4 regions of the Paenarthrobacter sp. 10L420 genome follow, and region 1 is predicted to be linked to each of the others. Evidence: riboswitches for the same ligand, from Rfam matches in the RefSeq annotation. Region 1 holds a riboswitch; each other region holds the start of a gene.
The links. A riboswitch is a leader RNA that binds a small molecule or an ion and turns the genes downstream of it on or off. The one in region 1 is predicted to bind thiamine pyrophosphate.
Positions count from the first base shown of each region.

Region 2: another riboswitch for thiamine pyrophosphate. It lies ahead of AC1DD5_RS14855 (ECF transporter S component); the one in region 1 lies ahead of thiC (phosphomethylpyrimidine synthase ThiC).
Region 3: another riboswitch for thiamine pyrophosphate. It lies ahead of AC1DD5_RS18300 (bifunctional hydroxymethylpyrimidine kinase/phosphomethylpyrimidine kinase); the one in region 1 lies ahead of thiC (phosphomethylpyrimidine synthase ThiC).
Region 4: another riboswitch for thiamine pyrophosphate. It lies ahead of thiO (glycine oxidase ThiO); the one in region 1 lies ahead of thiC (phosphomethylpyrimidine synthase ThiC).

Region 1 is NZ_JBFTJK010000001.1:1,084,620-1,086,813, forward strand. It holds gene thiC (phosphomethylpyrimidine synthase ThiC) at 1-1,090, opposite strand, end outside; TPP riboswitch at 1,086-1,193, opposite strand; gene AC1DD5_RS05130 (amidohydrolase family protein) at 1,290-2,194, shown strand, end outside.
Region 2 is NZ_JBFTJK010000009.1:110,265-112,458, reverse strand. It holds gene AC1DD5_RS14860 (NUDIX hydrolase) at 1-628, opposite strand, end outside; TPP riboswitch at 760-896, shown strand; gene AC1DD5_RS14855 (ECF transporter S component) at 974-1,594, shown strand; gene AC1DD5_RS14850 (ABC transporter ATP-binding protein) at 1,594-2,194, shown strand, end outside.
Region 3 is NZ_JBFTJK010000014.1:62,145-64,338, reverse strand. It holds gene AC1DD5_RS18300 (bifunctional hydroxymethylpyrimidine kinase/phosphomethylpyrimidine kinase) at 1-1,258, opposite strand, end outside; TPP riboswitch at 1,250-1,347, opposite strand; gene AC1DD5_RS18295 (Rne/Rng family ribonuclease) at 1,494-2,194, opposite strand, start outside.
Region 4 is NZ_JBFTJK010000001.1:740,243-742,436, reverse strand. It holds gene thiO (glycine oxidase ThiO) at 1-1,219, opposite strand, end outside; TPP riboswitch at 1,212-1,329, opposite strand; gene thiE (thiamine phosphate synthase) at 1,357-2,040, shown strand; gene AC1DD5_RS03605 (ferritin-like fold-containing protein) at 2,086-2,194, opposite strand, start outside.

The DNA of each region.
Region 1 (2,194 bases):
CACCGGGGCGCAATCCGTCGCCCAGGGAGAAGGCGACGTCGTACTTAGCGAAGATTTCACAGAGCTCATCAAAATGCGTGTAGAGGAAGTTCTCCTCGTGGTGCGCCAAGCACCACCCGGCCATGATCGAGCCGCCACGGGAGACGATGCCTGTCACACGGTTTGCCGTCAAGGGCACGTAGCGCAGGAGCACCCCGGCGTGGATGGTCATGTAGTCAACGCCTTGTTCACACTGCTCTATTACGGTGTCCCGGAAGATTTCCCACGTGAGTTTGTTGGCTTCACCGTTGACCTTCTCCAGGGCCTGGTAGATGGGCACGGTGCCGATCGGAACGGGGGAGTTGCGGATGATCCATTCGCGGGTTGTGTGGATGTCGTCTCCGGTGGAGAGGTCCATGACGGTATCGGCACCCCACTGGGTTGCCCATTGCAGCTTGTCAACTTCCTCGGCTATGGAACTGGTGACCGCTGAGTTTCCGATGTTGGCATTGATTTTGACCAGGAACGCCTTGCCAATGATCATGGGCTCGGACTCGGGGTGGTTGATGTTGTTGGGGATGATGGCGCGCCCGGCAGCCACTTCGCTGCGGACCAGCTCAACGTCGCAGTTCTCCCTCAGCGCCACAAACTGCATTTCCGGCGTGACGATGCCTTGCCTGGCATAGTGCATCTGGGTGACGGTCTTACCCTCGACGGCGCGGCGGGGCACCGGTTGCGCCCCCTTCCACTCCTGCGAGGCTGCGCCGCGGCGTACCGCTGATTTGCCGTCGTCGAGCAGGTTCCGCTCCCGCCCGGAGTATGCCTCGGTATCACCTCGGTCTTCGATCCATCGGGTGCGGAAGGGCTCCAGGCCCACTACGGGGTCGCTGCCCGGACCTGCAGTTCGGTACACCTGCAGTGGCTCGTTCGCCTCACCGTTGGGAGAGGACTCCAGTGCAATCTCCGTGACGGGGACCCGGATGCCATGGGCGCGGTCTTCCAGCCAAGCCAACGAATGGGATTTCAGCGACTGTGTGACGGTTTCCGTCGTCTTTTCGCTGATGTTGGCCTGGTTTTCGGCAGGGCTGTGCTGTGTTTCGGTGGTGCTCAAAGGATTCCTCACTTCCTTCGCCGGCATTACCCGGACAGGTTCAACGGTCGCAGACTGCTTCAGTCCGATCTCAGCCCCTGCAGGGGCCCCCGTGTGGTCGTAGACGAAGCTACCACAGCTCTGATCGGGGACACAGTCATCGTCGTAGCGCTTACCCATCCGGGAGGTTTGTGGCATATCGGCAGATTAGGCTTTTGGCATGGCCTACATCATCGAATTCACCGGTCCTGTGCTTGTGGCAGGCGACGATCAACGGCACGGGCTGTGGTCCGTTGATGGCAAACTCACGTTCGAACGTCCCGTCGCTGCGCCGGATTCCGTACTGGATGGGTGGGTCCTTCCTGGTTTTGTGGACGCCCATTGCCACATTGGACTTGGGGTCGGCGGGGCGGTTGATGAGCAGACAACTCTTGCCCAAGCGCAGGCCGACCTGAAAGCCGGCACGTTGTTGATCCGTGACGCCGGCTCGCCAAGCGATACGCGTTGGGTTCAGCGCCGGGAGGATCTCCCACGGCTTCTTCGCGCCGGACGCCACATCGCCCGGAGCCGGCGTTACCTGCGTGGTTTGGGCCACGAAGTGGAGCCGGACGAACTCGTGGAGACAGCCCGCAAGGAAGCCCGGGACGGGGACGGTTGGGTGAAACTCGTGGGCGATTGGATCGATCGCGGGACGGGCGACCTCTCGGTTTCCTTCCCTCGGAACGTCGTGCGGGATGCGATTGCGGCCGCCCACGACGAAGGGGCCAGGGTGACGGCCCACTGCTTCGCTGAAGACACCATTGATGACATGCTCGACGCCGGGATTGACTGCATTGAACACGCCACAGGACTCTTGCCCCGGCATATTCCCCGTCTTGTGGAGCAGTCTGTCCCGATCGTTCCTACCTTGATTAACATCGCTACTTTTCCGGATATCGCAGCCCAGGCCGCGCCTAAGTTTCCGGTCTACGCCGAGCACATGACCCGTCTTTGGGAGCGACGCCGTGAAAGGGTACTGGAGGCCTTTGAAGCCGGTGTTGGCATCTTTGCGGGAACGGATGCAGGGAGCGTGATCAAGCACGGCAGGATCGCTGACGAAATGAAGGAACTTTACGACGCCGGCCT
Region 2 (2,194 bases), on a different contig from region 1:
GTGCGAGGACAGGAACAACGTCGTGATCGGCTTCCCAGACGGCATCCACTGTTCCGAGGCCGGCAATTTCCTTGAGCAGGTAATACGTGGGTGGCATCAGCTGCAATGTACCGGAAGCTTCAGCCGTCAGGATCCCGCCAACAGGCATCCAGAGTGATTGCCACGCTTCGGTGGTTTGATGCTGGGGTTCTGCTTCCGGAGCAGGCTTGGCTACATAGAAGTACGTGTCGAAGCGCTTGGGCATGTCCGTTGGCGTGACCCAGTTGGCCCAAGGGCGCAGGTCCGAGGCATCAAGGCCAAGTCCGGCCTCCTCCCAAACCTCCCGAAGGGCAGCCGTGAGAACCATGCCTGACTTTGCTGTGGCGTGTTCGGGATCGACGGCGATGGAGCTCAAGTGCCAGTCTGCAGCATGCCGTTCAAGCAACTCCGCCGGGTAATCCCATCCGCCCTGGTCTGCGGCATCAACGCGACCTCCAGGAAAAACCACCATTCCTGCGGCGAAGTCCATGGTGGTAACCCGGTGCTGAACGAAGGCTTCGAGCCCGCCCGGGGTGTCCCGCAGCAGGATGACGCTCGCGGCAAGGCGGGCTGGGGGAACTGGGATGTCCGTAGTGGGAAGGTCCGTCATGAAGTACCCCTTTGCCGCGTCGATTCTGCTGGATCATTCTCTCAGGTCTCGTTACCAACCGTTTTGTGACTAACCCCCACCTCCCACGAACACCCACAGGTGTAAACTGAAACACGCCCATAAGGGCAGATTTATAACGACAGGGGAGCGCCGCCGTCGGACCTTGCAGAGATGCAGGAGACGCGAGGGCGCTGAGAGTGCGGACAGCCGCAGACCCTCGAACCTGATCCGGTTAGTACCGGCGCAAGGGAGTCGAGCTTCTCAGAGTGTCCGGAACCGGGCGGCGCAAGCCGGCCGGGAGTTCCGGGGAGCACTTTCCCCTCCTGTACCTCAGGAGGCAGAAAAATGACCACGGCAAGCGTGAAGAAAACCAGTTATAACTGGCGTGTTGTAGACATCGTGGTGGCAGCTTTGATTGCCATCGCCGGCGGCGTGATCTTCTGGGCCTGGTCCCAGGGCGCCGCAATCGTATCCATCCCCATGAACGCCACGTATCCGCCGCTCACCGGTTTGATCGCCGGTGGCTGGATGATCCCGGCCGTCCTGGGCATGCTCATCATCCGCAAGCCGGGCGCAGCCCTGTTCTGCGAAGCCGTCGCCGCCACCGGCGAACTCATCATGGGTTCCCAGTACGGCACCACCGTCCTCATCTCCGGCATCCTCCAGGGACTGGGCGCAGAACTCGTCTTCGCTGCGTTCAGGTACAAGAAGTTCGACCTGTCCGCCGCACTCCTCGCAGGTGCTGGCGCGGGCCTCTTCTGCGGTCTGAACGATTCCTTCCTGCCTTGGGGCTGGAACATCGCCTACGAAGCGATCGACAAGCTGGCCTACATCGCCTTCTGCACGCTTTCGGGTGCGATCATCGCCGGCGCGCTGTCCTGGGTTGCCACCCGCGGGCTGGCCAAGACGGGCGTCCTCAGCTCCTTCGCGTCGCGCAAGGCTGCTTCGGAGCCCGTCTTCAACTAATGCCTGCGAAAGAAGGCAGCAACCAGCAAAGCAGCGGCCAGGTCCGGCCTGCCGCCATCACCGCCCAAGGGTGGGGATGGCGGCATGCCGGGCGTTCCACACCCGCCATCCAGGACCTCGATCTCCGGATCGAGCCCGACGAGCGTGTGCTGTTGCTGGGTCCATCGGGCGCAGGGAAGTCCACACTGCTCCATGCCCTCGCCGGTGTACTGGGTGACGAGGAAGACGATTCGGACGAGACCGGCTCGCTGTTGATCGACGGCGTCGCTCCCCGCGAACAGCGCGGCCGCGCAGGTCTGATGCAGCAGGATCCGGAGACCCAGGTGGTGCTCTCCCGGGTGGGTGACGACGTCGCGTTCGGCGCCGAAAACCTGGCCGTTCCCCGGGATGAAATTTGGGCCCGCGTCCATGAAGCGCTCGACGACGTTGGGTTGCGCAGCGCTGCAGGCGGCGGTTTGGCACTGGATCACCCGACGGCGGCACTCTCCGGCGGGCAGAAGCAGCGCCTTGCGTTGGCTGGCATCCTGGCGATGCGGCCCGGGCTGATCCTGCTGGACGAACCCACGGCCAACCTGGATCCAGTGGGTGTGCTTGAGGTTC
Region 3 (2,194 bases), on a different contig from region 1:
AGGCTGATGTGGCCAGCAGGTGGTCCACGTACGACCTTGTCACGGGTCCGGTCTGTGTTGAGGCCGAGCGCGTGCTCAGCCAGTTCCGATGGAGCTCGGACTCCACTTCAAGGCAGAGTTGCGATGACTTCGCCCAGAAGAGCTGCTCTTCTTCAGTGGGGGCAAGTGCGCCTGCGCGCGCCAAAACCCGGGAGTAGCCGTTCAGGTAAATGGCGTCCTGGGCCAGGTAGTAGTTGAACTCGGGCTCCGGGAGCCGCCCGGACTGCAGGCCTTGGATGAAGGCGAGACCGTAAATCGCATCCAATTCCGGCGCAGCTTCGGCCCACAGCCGCGCGGCAAAGTCGCCGGATTTCCCGGATTTCCCAGCATGATTCAGCGCTGGCTCCATGTGGTGGAAGTGGTGGACCGGCCCGCTACCCTTACCTACCTTCAGCCCGTCGGCCGCCGCGAGGGCCTGCAGCAGCCACGGCTTTACCTCGCGGAGAGACGCCTCCCAGTCGCCGGTACGGGCTTGGACCGTGGCCAACGCCGAGGAGAGCGAGCACCCCGTTCCGTGGCTGTTCCTGGTATCAACGCGGGGCCCAGGCACCTCGATGACGTCCTGTCGCAGCAAACCGCTCGTATTGACCAGCGCATCGGGGCAGTCGTTTCCTGCCAAGTGGCCGCCCTTTACCAAAACCGTCGTTCCACACTCAGCAGCCAGGCGTTTACCCTGGTCAAGCGCCGTAGCCCAGTCGGGGGCTTCGGGCTCCCCCAGCAACATCGCCAGCTCGGGAAGGTTTGGGGTGACGAGATCCGCCAACGGCAGGAGGCTGCGCAGCGCAGTTTCAGCGGTCTCCCGCAGAAGGCGGTCGCCGCTGGTGGCCACCATCACGGGGTCAAGGACCACGACGGCGGGACGCACCTCTTCGAGCCAACTGCGGACTTCGTCGATGACGGCCGCATCACCCAACATCCCGATCTTGACCGCATCAATCTCAATATCGCTGCTGATCGCGTCCAGTTGCTGACGCAGGAACTCGACGGGCGGAACATGGACTGCACTGACGCCCAACGTGTTTTGGGCCGTCAAAGCCGTGATGGCAGCCATGCCATAGCCCCCGTGCGCTGCGATGCTCTTCAAGTCTGCCTGGATTCCGGCGCCGCCAGAAGGATCCGAGCCGGCAATGCTGAGCACCCTCGGATGTGGCCGGGCCGGGACTGCTCCCATACCCGCGGCGTAGACAGGGTAGACAGCGGAATTCGACGATGAAGCCATGGTGGACATCCCTTCGCCGGTGCTAACCGGACAGGTTCAACGGGTTTGGATCTCAGCCTGGCCCGTGCCCGGCACCCCGTGTCAGTTTCCTAGCGTAGCCCGGAAGCCCCTCGCCCCGGGAACCGGACAGCTTCGGGGAATCGATGTGACTGGCGGGCAACGAAAGAGCCCCGCAGTATCCGCCGTAAACGGATGCTGCGGGACTCTTTGGTTGCTTAGTGACTGGTTGCCCTGCTTACAACTCTGAAGCGGGAACTCCCACCCCAAGGATGATGGGTTCGTCCGCTACCTTCTTTTTGGCGGGCTCTTCCGCTGCCGGCGCCTTGGCCTCATGGGCAGATCCGCCTGCGGCAGCAGCAGTTACCTCGCGGTGTTCCACACTGGTTTCGTTTGCGGCACCCTGCGCCCTGCTGGCACTGCGGTTCCTCCGGCCACGACGACCACGGGAACGCAACGAATGATCGTGCTCATCGGTAATGCCAGCAGAAGCATTGGCAGGGGAAACGGCGGAAGCAGCCGCAGGTTCGGAAACCGAAGCCGTGGCCTCTTCCTCCGCAGCAGGTGCGGCACCAAGGTGCGAGAACGCCTCGGCCAGCAGGTCCAGGCTCATGGCCGGCTTGCCAGCAGTTGGTTCCTCATGGTGTTCCACAAACGGAAGAGCCACTTCTTCGCCACCGAAACGCAGAACAGGAGTGGCGCGCGCTTCCCGAACCGCAGCCTCATGACTGGCGGTATCAGGTGCAGCCGGAACGCCAGCCTCGCCGCTTGCAGCCTCAGGTGCAGATCCATCGGTGTGACCCTGCTGGCCTGCTGCACGGGCCTGCTCCTCCGCGCGGTGAACCTCGTCATCGTGCAGGTGGGCGGCATGTGCTGCAGCGGCGATCGTGGCAAGAGCTGCCCTGGTCGCCTCAGCCTTCGCCTGGCGGACCGGGTCCA
Region 4 (2,194 bases), 340 kb from region 1:
GGCGGTGATCCGGCGTTGCCGTAAATCGATCAGGGGTGAAGTTGGACCATCGGGGATCGGCTGACCCGCTGATCAGCCCGCCGACGATTCTGGCGGCCACAGGCGTCAACAGGACGCCATGGCGGAAGAACCCGGTTGCGATTACGAGACCGTCGATGGTGCCCGCGCGCCCGGCAACGCGTCCCAGTAATGGTGCGTTGTCCGGAGTGCCGGGCCGTGCGCGGGCTGTCACTTCCAGCAGTTCCAACTCCGCCACCGCAGGCACCAGGACTTGGGCGTCCCGCAGGAGTTGGTAGACGCCTCCGGCGGAGACTGCATTGGTGGAGGCGGATAGTCCGTCCTCGCGCTGGGTTGCTCCAATCACCACGGTGCCATCTTCCCGGGGCACGATGTAAACGGGCACCCCGCGGACAATACCCCGGATGGTGGATGTGAGGAGGGGCTGGAGGTGGTGGGGGACGCGCAGCCTGAGGATGTCGCCGTAAACGGGCCGCAGGGGCAGACTGAGACCTTCGGGGAGATTACCGATCCTGGCCGCGTCCAGCCCGCAGGCGATCACAGTTTCCAAGGCCGCGACTGCGCCAGAAGCCAGTTCAACCCCGGAGACGCGGTCCCCATCCCAGAGCAAACGGGATGCGTGGAACGGCAGGGCGAAACCGTCCTCCGCTCCGGAGACCCACGTTGCGTCACCTGGTCCGTGGGCTGCCAGCCCTTCCATGAGGCATCGTGCAAGCCGCCGCGGGTCCACTTGGTGGTCGGCCGGTATGTCGAAGGCACAGGAAATCTGTGGACTCAGCAAAGGCTCACGTTGGCGCGCCTCCCGCAATGACAATGGCTCCACGTGCAGGCCCGCGGCCTGCTGGACTGTGCGGAGGTCTGCGAGGGCGCGGCGGTCGGCGGCGTCGGCACCAACGGCGATTGTCGGCGTCGTGCGGTATCCGGTGGCTGATTCGCCGCCATGGACGCTCCGGATGAAAGCGGGCCACAGTTGGGAGGATTCCAGCATGAGTTCCAGGAGGTGTTCCTCCTGGTAGTGGAGTTCGCTGACCGGAGCCAGCATCCCCGCGGCAGCAAACGTCGCACCGGCCGCGGGGGTGGGATCAATGAGGACCACCGAGCGGCCCTGGCGGCGCGCTTCGTGGGCGATGCCAAGGCCAACGATGCCGCCACCAATCACTGCAACGTCTGCCTGCAAGGGGGTTTGGCCGGATTCTGCCATGTGTTTCCTTCCCTACGCCGGTACTAGCCGGATCAGGTCAAGCGGTCGGCGCTGAAGCCCTCTCAGCCGGACGGTCATATGACGCTGTCACGGCTCCCGCAGTACGTGCCCAGTTTAGAGGAACTACTCTGGTTTCCATGACCCAGCATGATGTCCACACCACTGCCCGCCTTTACTTATGCACTGATGCCCGCAAACGCCAAGGCGATTTCGAAGACTTCGTCGACGCCGCGTTTGAGGGCGGCGTTGACATCATCCAGCTTCGCGACAAGACGCTCGAGGCCGCTGAGGAGCTTGAGGTACTGGAGGTTCTGCACAACGTTGCCCAACGGCACGGACGGCTGTGGGCCGTCAATGACCGCGCCGATGTTGCCAGTATTTCCGGGGCTCCGGTGTTCCATATCGGGCAAAAGGACATCCCCCTGCCCGCTGCAAGGCATCTCCTCCACGACCGCACCGTGATCGGCCTTTCCACCCATACGCCGGAACAGGTTGACGCCGCTATAGCTGCCTCCCCTGGCAGGAGCGGACTGGACTATTTCTGTGTTGGTCCGGTGTGGGCAACGCCCACAAAGCCCGGCCGTGAAGCAGTCGGGCTGGATCTGGTCACATATGCCGCAGAAGCCGTAAAGCGCGCGGATGCGGAGACCGTAGGTGGCGTCCTCCTCCCCTGGTTCGCGATTGGCGGCATCGACCTCACCAACATTGAACAGGTGGTGGCTGCGGGAGCGAACCGGATCGTCGTGGTGCGGGCCATTACTGAGGCGGAGGATCCGACGGCGGCGGCAAAGACTCTGCTGGAAGCGCTCGACGCCGGATAATCACCGCCGGCGCCCTGGCGGCAGCCGAGGATATGCGAAAGTCTCTTAAGCCGTGAGCCCGAGCCCGGACATCCGTCGACCATGCCGCTCGGCAAGTTCAGCGGTAAGGACCTTGACTGCAGTGCGGGCATCCCCGCCGCCCTTGAGCAGCGGT